3 regions of the Thermaerobacillus caldiproteolyticus genome follow, and region 3 is predicted to be linked to each of the others. Evidence: a T-box and tRNA genes for the amino acid it is inferred to sense, from the RefSeq annotation. Region 3 holds a T-box; the other regions hold tRNA genes.

What was found. The T-box of region 3 lies ahead of pheS (phenylalanine--tRNA ligase subunit alpha). A T-box ahead of a tRNA ligase gene usually reads a tRNA of that ligase, here a tRNA-Phe.
Region 1: it has a tRNA-Phe gene. The T-box ahead of pheS (phenylalanine--tRNA ligase subunit alpha) is inferred to sense a tRNA for this amino acid. The anticodon was not compared.
Region 2: it has a tRNA-Phe gene. The T-box ahead of pheS (phenylalanine--tRNA ligase subunit alpha) is inferred to sense a tRNA for this amino acid. The anticodon was not compared.

What each region holds. Positions count from the first base shown of each region.
Region 1 is NZ_CP064060.1:2,544,128-2,546,353, reverse strand. Features, by position in the region: tRNA gene ISX45_RS12820 (tRNA-Thr) at 7-82, shown strand; tRNA gene ISX45_RS12815 (tRNA-Lys) at 91-163, shown strand; tRNA gene ISX45_RS12810 (tRNA-Leu) at 169-253, shown strand; tRNA gene ISX45_RS12805 (tRNA-Gly) at 268-342, shown strand; tRNA gene ISX45_RS12800 (tRNA-Leu) at 349-434, shown strand; tRNA gene ISX45_RS12795 (tRNA-Arg) at 438-514, shown strand; tRNA gene ISX45_RS12790 (tRNA-Pro) at 525-598, shown strand; tRNA gene ISX45_RS12785 (tRNA-Ala) at 617-692, shown strand; tRNA gene ISX45_RS12780 (tRNA-Met) at 707-783, shown strand; tRNA gene ISX45_RS12775 (tRNA-Ile) at 795-871, shown strand; tRNA gene ISX45_RS12770 (tRNA-Ser) at 888-980, shown strand; tRNA gene ISX45_RS12765 (tRNA-Met) at 1,001-1,077, shown strand; tRNA gene ISX45_RS12760 (tRNA-Asp) at 1,086-1,161, shown strand; tRNA gene ISX45_RS12755 (tRNA-Phe) at 1,188-1,263, shown strand; tRNA gene ISX45_RS12750 (tRNA-Thr) at 1,321-1,396, shown strand; tRNA gene ISX45_RS12745 (tRNA-His) at 1,404-1,476, shown strand; tRNA gene ISX45_RS12740 (tRNA-Gly) at 1,495-1,565, shown strand; tRNA gene ISX45_RS12735 (tRNA-Ile) at 1,575-1,651, shown strand; tRNA gene ISX45_RS12730 (tRNA-Asn) at 1,754-1,828, shown strand; tRNA gene ISX45_RS12725 (tRNA-Ser) at 1,832-1,924, shown strand; tRNA gene ISX45_RS12720 (tRNA-Glu) at 1,948-2,019, shown strand.
Region 2 is NZ_CP064060.1:3,684,258-3,686,483, forward strand. Features, by position in the region: rRNA gene ISX45_RS18535 (23S ribosomal RNA) at 1-503, shown strand, start outside; rRNA gene rrf (5S ribosomal RNA) at 632-748, shown strand; tRNA gene ISX45_RS18545 (tRNA-Asn) at 761-835, shown strand; tRNA gene ISX45_RS18550 (tRNA-Ser) at 840-928, shown strand; tRNA gene ISX45_RS18555 (tRNA-Glu) at 944-1,015, shown strand; tRNA gene ISX45_RS18560 (tRNA-Val) at 1,031-1,106, shown strand; tRNA gene ISX45_RS18565 (tRNA-Met) at 1,118-1,194, shown strand; tRNA gene ISX45_RS18570 (tRNA-Asp) at 1,203-1,278, shown strand; tRNA gene ISX45_RS18575 (tRNA-Phe) at 1,297-1,372, shown strand; tRNA gene ISX45_RS18580 (tRNA-Thr) at 1,421-1,493, shown strand; tRNA gene ISX45_RS18585 (tRNA-Tyr) at 1,509-1,593, shown strand; tRNA gene ISX45_RS18590 (tRNA-Trp) at 1,599-1,672, shown strand; tRNA gene ISX45_RS18595 (tRNA-His) at 1,688-1,763, shown strand; tRNA gene ISX45_RS18600 (tRNA-Gln) at 1,781-1,855, shown strand; tRNA gene ISX45_RS18605 (tRNA-Gly) at 1,859-1,930, shown strand; tRNA gene ISX45_RS18610 (tRNA-Cys) at 1,936-2,009, shown strand; tRNA gene ISX45_RS18615 (tRNA-Leu) at 2,025-2,110, shown strand; tRNA gene ISX45_RS18620 (tRNA-Leu) at 2,173-2,226, shown strand, end outside.
Region 3 is NZ_CP064060.1:2,364,251-2,366,476, reverse strand. Features, by position in the region: gene ISX45_RS11835 (TrmH family RNA methyltransferase) at 1-694, shown strand, start outside; gene ISX45_RS11830 (hypothetical protein) at 805-1,020, shown strand; T-box leader at 1,023-1,259, shown strand; gene pheS (phenylalanine--tRNA ligase subunit alpha) at 1,302-2,226, shown strand, end outside.

The sequences.
Region 1 (2,226 bases), 180 kb from region 3:
TATGAAGCCGGCTTAGCTCAATTGGTAGAGCAACTGACTTGTAATCAGTAGGTTGCGGGTTCAAGTCCTGCAGCCGGCACCATCGAAAATGAGCCATTAGCTCAGCAGGTAGAGCATCTGACTTTTAATCAGAGGGTCGGAGGTTCGAGTCCTCCATGGCTCACTTTTGCGGGTGTGGCGGAATTGGCAGACGCACCAGACTTAGGATCTGGCGCCTCACGGCGTGGGGGTTCAAGTCCCTCCACCCGCACCATCCTCGCAAGACGTGCGGAAGTAGTTCAGTGGTAGAACACCACCTTGCCAAGGTGGGGGTCGCGGGTTCGAGTCCCGTCTTCCGCTCCATACATCGCCGGGGTGGCGGAATTGGCAGACGCACAGGACTTAAAATCCTGCGGTAGGTGACTACCGTGCCGGTTCGAGTCCGGCCCTCGGCATGTGCGCTCGTAGCTCAATTGGATAGAGCATCTGACTACGGATCAGAAGGTTAGGGGTTCGAATCCTCTCGAGCGCGCCATTTATCGGAGCGGGAAGTAGCTCAGCTTGGTAGAGCACATGGTTTGGGACCATGGGGTCGCAGGTTCGAATCCTGTCTTCCCGATCATTTGGATATAAAAAAGGGGCCTTAGCTCAGCTGGGAGAGCGCCTGCTTTGCACGCAGGAGGTCATCGGTTCGATCCCGATAGGCTCCACCATAATTTGTCCTTGTGGCGGCGTAGCTCAGCTGGCTAGAGCGTACGGTTCATACCCGTGAGGTCGGGGGTTCGATTCCCTCCGCCGCTACCATTAAAAGATTCGGACCTTTAGCTCAGCTGGTTAGAGCAGACGGCTCATAACCGTCCGGTCGTAGGTTCGAGTCCTACAAGGTCCACCATGTTAGTAAAATATATGGAGGAGTACCCAAGTCTGGCTGAAGGGGTCGGTCTTGAAAACCGAGAGGCGTCGAAAGGCGCGCGGGGGTTCGAATCCCTCCTCCTCCGCCATTCTACAATCCTTTGATTACCGCGGGGTGGAGCAGTCTGGTAGCTCGTCGGGCTCATAACCCGAAGGTCGCAGGTTCAAATCCTGTCCCCGCAACCAATGAAATTGGTCCCGTAGTGTAGTGGTTAACATGCCTGCCTGTCACGCAGGAGATCGCGGGTTCGAGTCCCGTCGGGACCGCCATATATCATATGTTAATGCTCAATAATGGCTCGGTAGCTCAGTCGGTAGAGCAAAGGACTGAAAATCCTTGTGTCGGCGGTTCGATTCCGTCCCGAGCCACCATTTTTATAGTCAATATTGATCGATTTAGTGAGTATATCCAAACTGGCTGCAAATTTTGCCGGCTTAGCTCAATTGGTAGAGCAACTGACTTGTAATCAGTAGGTTGCGGGTTCAAGTCCTGCAGCCGGCACCATTTGATGGCGGCTATGGCGAAGTGGTTAACGCACCAGATTGTGGCTCTGGCATGCGTGGGTTCGATTCCCACTAGTCGCCCTACTAAAACTATTCTATGCGGGTGTAGTTTAGTGGTAAAACCTCAGCCTTCCAAGCTGATGTCGTGGGTTCGATTCCCATCACCCGCTTTTCGAAACGGGCCTATAGCTCAGCTGGTTAGAGCGCACGCCTGATAAGCGTGAGGTCGGTGGTTCAAGTCCACTTAGGCCCACCATATTAAATCACTTTATCATATTCTCGTTAAATTGACTTATTGAGAGATGGACAACTGTGTAAAAAGCTTATTAAAGAATGAAGATCAATTTTTTATAAATATTCCGCAATAGCTCAGCGGTAGAGCAACCGGCTGTTAACCGGTAGGTCGTAGGTTCGAATCCTACTTGCGGAGCCATATGGAGAAGTACCCAAGTGGCTGAAGGGGACGGTTTGCTAAACCGTTAGGTCGCGTTTTTGCGGCGCGCGGGTTCAAATCCCGCCTTCTCCGCCATGCAGGCAGATTTTATATGTTCTGGCCCGTTGGTCAAGTGGTTAAGACACCGCCCTTTCACGGCGGTAACACGGGTTCGAATCCCGTACGGGTCATTTTAAAAAGCACCGTGATACATAATCACGGTGCTTTTTCTTTTTGCGGTATAGATGTAAGGCGAGATCTGAACTTCGAACTTCAGAGAAATCATATCAACTAGCTTTATGCAAAAGCATTCAAGACTTCCAAAGAGTAATATAGAGTGAAGAGCTATACAAACTTCAAGATCCGATAAAATTAAACATCATGAAGGAGGCCGGGAA
Region 2 (2,226 bases), 1.3 Mb from region 3:
TGGTTCCGCATGGAAGGGCCATCGCTCAACGGATAAAAGCTACCCCGGGGATAACAGGCTTATCTCCCCCAAGAGTCCACATCGACGGGGAGGTTTGGCACCTCGATGTCGGCTCATCGCATCCTGGGGCTGTAGTCGGTCCCAAGGGTTGGGCTGTTCGCCCATTAAAGCGGTACGCGAGCTGGGTTCAGAACGTCGTGAGACAGTTCGGTCCCTATCCGTCGCGGGCGTAGGAAATTTGAGAGGAGCTGTCCTTAGTACGAGAGGACCGGGATGGACGCACCGCTGGTGTACCAGTTGTCCCGCCAGGGGCACCGCTGGGTAGCTATGTGCGGAAGGGATAAGCGCTGAAAGCATCTAAGCGTGAAGCCCCCCTCAAGATGAGATTTCCCATCGCGTCAAGCGAGTAAGATCCCTCGAAGATGACGAGGTTGATAGGTCCGAGGTGGAAGCGTGGCGACACGTGGAGCTGACGGATACTAATCGATCGAGGACTTAACCAAGAAAAAGGTGAAGCCGAGCGTTCGCTTCTTTGCATGGATATCGGTTATCTAGTTTTGAGAGAACAAAAAAAGTTCTTGACAGAACCGATAGGTTCGTTATAATCATACTTGTCCAATTCGATATCTTGCCTAGTGACAATGGCGGAGAGGTCACACCCGTTCCCATCCCGAACACGGAAGTTAAGCTCTCCAGCGCCGATGGTAGTTGGGGCCAGCGCCCCTGCGAGAGTAGGTCGTCGCTAGGCAGATCTAATCGTTCCGCAGTAGCTCAGTGGTAGAGCAATCGGCTGTTAACCGATTGGTCGCAGGTTCGAATCCTGCCTGCGGAGCCAACTTGGAGAGCTGTCCGAGTGGTCGAAGGAGCACGATTGGAAATCGTGTAGGCGTTTAACAGCGCCTCAAGGGTTCGAATCCCTTGCTCTCCGTCGCTATATTATAATGGCCCGTTGGTCAAGTGGTTAAGACACCGCCCTTTCACGGCGGTAACACGGGTTCGAATCCCGTACGGGTCACTTTCTTTGTTGTTTGGAGGATTAGCTCAGCTGGGAGAGCACTTGCCTTACAAGCAAGGGGTCGGCGGTTCGATCCCGTCATCCTCCACCATAAATTATCATCGCGGGGTGGAGCAGTCTGGTAGCTCGTCGGGCTCATAACCCGAAGGTCGCAGGTTCAAATCCTGCCCCCGCAACCAATAAAATTGGTCCCGTAGTGTAGTGGTTAACATGCCTGCCTGTCACGCAGGAGATCGCGGGTTCGAGTCCCGTCGGGACCGCCATATTCAATAATTAATAATGGCTCGGTAGCTCAGTCGGTAGAGCAAAGGACTGAAAATCCTTGTGTCGGCGGTTCGATTCCGTCCCGAGCCACCATTTTTATATAAAAGTAAAATTAAATTTTTTTATGATTCATAATGCTTTGCCGACTTAGCTCAATTGGTAGAGCAACTGAATCGTAATCAGTAGGTTGCGGGTTCAAGTCCTGCAGTCGGCATTATTAATAGCTAATGGAGGGGTAGCGAAGTGGCCAAACGCGGCGGACTGTAAATCCGCTCCCAGTGGGTTCGGCGGTTCGAATCCGTCCCCCTCCACCATGTTTAGGGGCATAGTTTAATGGTAGAACAGAGGTCTCCAAAACCTCCGGTGTGGGTTCGATTCCTACTGCCCCTGCCAAATGCAGATAAGATGGCGGCTATGGCGAAGTGGTTAACGCACCAGATTGTGGCTCTGGCATGCGTGGGTTCGATTCCCACTAGTCGCCCCATTTATATAAACATTCATTGGGGTATAGCCAAGCGGTAAGGCAACGGACTTTGACTCCGTGATGCGTTGGTTCGAATCCAGCTACCCCAGCCAATTGCGGAAGTAGTTCAGTGGTAGAACACCACCTTGCCAAGGTGGGGGTCGCGGGTTCGAGTCCCGTCTTCCGCTTAGATGGCGGCATAGCCAAGTGGTAAGGCAGAGGTCTGCAAAACCTTTACCCCCGGTTCGAATCCGGGTGCCGCCTCCATTGAAACAATATTTCGCCGGGGTGGCGGAATTGGCAGACGCACAGGACTTAAAATCCTGCGGTAGGTGACTACCGTGCCGGTTCGAGTCCGGCCCTCGGCACTGAAAAAGCTTGACTAATGTTACTATATCTACTATAATCTTCTTGTTGTTAATTTTAACATGCCGATGTGGCGGAACTGGCAGACGCGCACGACTCAAAATCGTGTTCCCTCTGG
Region 3 (2,226 bases):
GAAAGAACGGGAAAAAACCGGCTTGTTTATCATTGAAGGGTTTCATTTAGTCGAGGAAGCGTTAAAAAGCGGTATTCACATGGTGGAAATCATTTTAGAGGAGAAAAAAGAAATTCCGCTAAATTGGGATGTGGATAACCTCCCGATTACGATAGTAACAGAGGAAATTATGAAGACAATTAGCGATACAGAAACGCCACAAGGAATCGCTGCTGTGTGCAAACAATTTACATATGAACAAATCGATTGGGGAAAGGCGAATGTGTTATTGATCGATGCGGTGCAAGACCCTGGAAATGTCGGGACAATGATTCGTACTGCCGATGCGGCAGGGATAGATGCCGTTATTCTCGGAGAAGGTTGTGTTGACTTGTACAATCCGAAAGTCATTCGCGCCACACAAGGCTCGCTGTTCCACCTTCCGATTATTCGCGGAAACCTTCGTGAGTGGATACATACATTAAAAGAGCAGCAAGTCCGTATTTACGGTACAGCGTTAGAAAACGGAGAAGATTATAAACAAGTGAAGCCGAACGAGCCGTTTGCCCTTCTTGTCGGAAATGAAGGCAGCGGTGTCAACAAAGAACTGCTTCAGATGACTACGAAAAATTTATATATCCCGATTTACGGTAAATCCGAGTCATTGAATGTTGCCGTTGCCACGGGAATTTTGCTTTATTATTTGCGCGGATAGCCTAAAAAACGACCGGTATGGATGAAATGAAGCCTGATTATTGAACATTTCGACGTACAAAACACGCATATGAAACAATGAAGATAGACACTGTTCAATTGTAAGAATACATGAAACAAGTAAAAGAAGATGTTGCAGTGTTAAAGTGGGACGTTGCCAGCCTCAAAGAAGGACAATCTCGCCAAGATAAAATACTAGAGCGGCTTTTGGTTCGTTTAATCGAACAGCTGATATGGTGGAAGTGCGGCGATGAGATAAGACTATTTGCACAGATAGAGGTTGCAACGCTCCTTTTGTTTGCCTATAATATAAAAATAGCGAAATAAGGAAAACAACGATGATAGAGAAGAGTAGCTTGCCACTCGCCATCCAGGGAGAAAACGCCGTAGACTGGGAGCGTTTTTATGGTAGAAGCAAGTGAATTCACCTCTGGAGTTGACACTTGGACCATTCTACAGCAGTAGAATGTAAAGGTGTTCCGGCAACGTCCGTTATCCCAATGAAGTGAACAGTGCTTTTTTGCGCTGTTAAGAAGGGTGGTACCGCGATTTCACTCGTCCCTTGTTTGAGGGGCGAGTTTTTTATTTGAAAAAAGGAGGAGTAGCACATGAAAGAACGATTACAACAACTTCAACAAGAAGCGCTTGAGAAAATCATAGCAGCAAGCGATTTAAAAGCGCTTAATGACGTTCGAGTCGCTTATCTTGGCAAAAAAGGGCCGATTACGGAAGTGCTTCGTGGCATGGGAAAATTATCTCCGGAAGAGCGTCCGATTATGGGAGCGCTAGTGAATGAAGTGCGCGAAGCAATCCAATCTGCATTAGAAGAAAAACAAGCGAAATTAGAACAAGAAGAAGTTGAGAAAAAATTAGCTTCCGAGGCGATTGACGTAACACTTCCAGGACGTCCTGTGAAACTGGGGAATCATCACCCGCTTACACGGGTCATTGAAGAAATCGAAGACTTATTTATCGGCATGGGCTATACGATTGCCGAGGGACCGGAAGTCGAGAAAGACTATTACAATTTTGAAGCGTTGAACTTGCCAAAAGGCCATCCGGCGCGCGATATGCAAGATTCGTTCTATATTACCGAAGAAATTTTGCTTCGTACCCATACGTCACCAGTGCAAGCGCGCACGATGGAAAAGCATCAAGGACGCGGTCCAGTCAAAATTATTTGTCCGGGAAAAGTGTATCGCCGCGACAACGACGATGCGACGCACTCTCATCAATTTACACAAATTGAGGGGCTTGTTGTCGATGAAAACATTCGCATGAGCGATTTAAAAGGAACGCTTCGCGAGTTTGCCCGCAAAATGTTCGGGGAAGACCGTGACATTCGCTTCCGTCCAAGCTTTTTCCCATTCACTGAGCCATCTGTAGAGGTAGACGTTTCTTGTTTCAATTGTGGCGGGCATGGCTGTAATGTATGTAAAGGAACAGGCTGGATTGAAATTTTAGGTGCGGGTATGGTTCATCCTAACGTTCTTGAAATGGCAGGCTTTGACTCGAAAAAATACACGGGCTTTG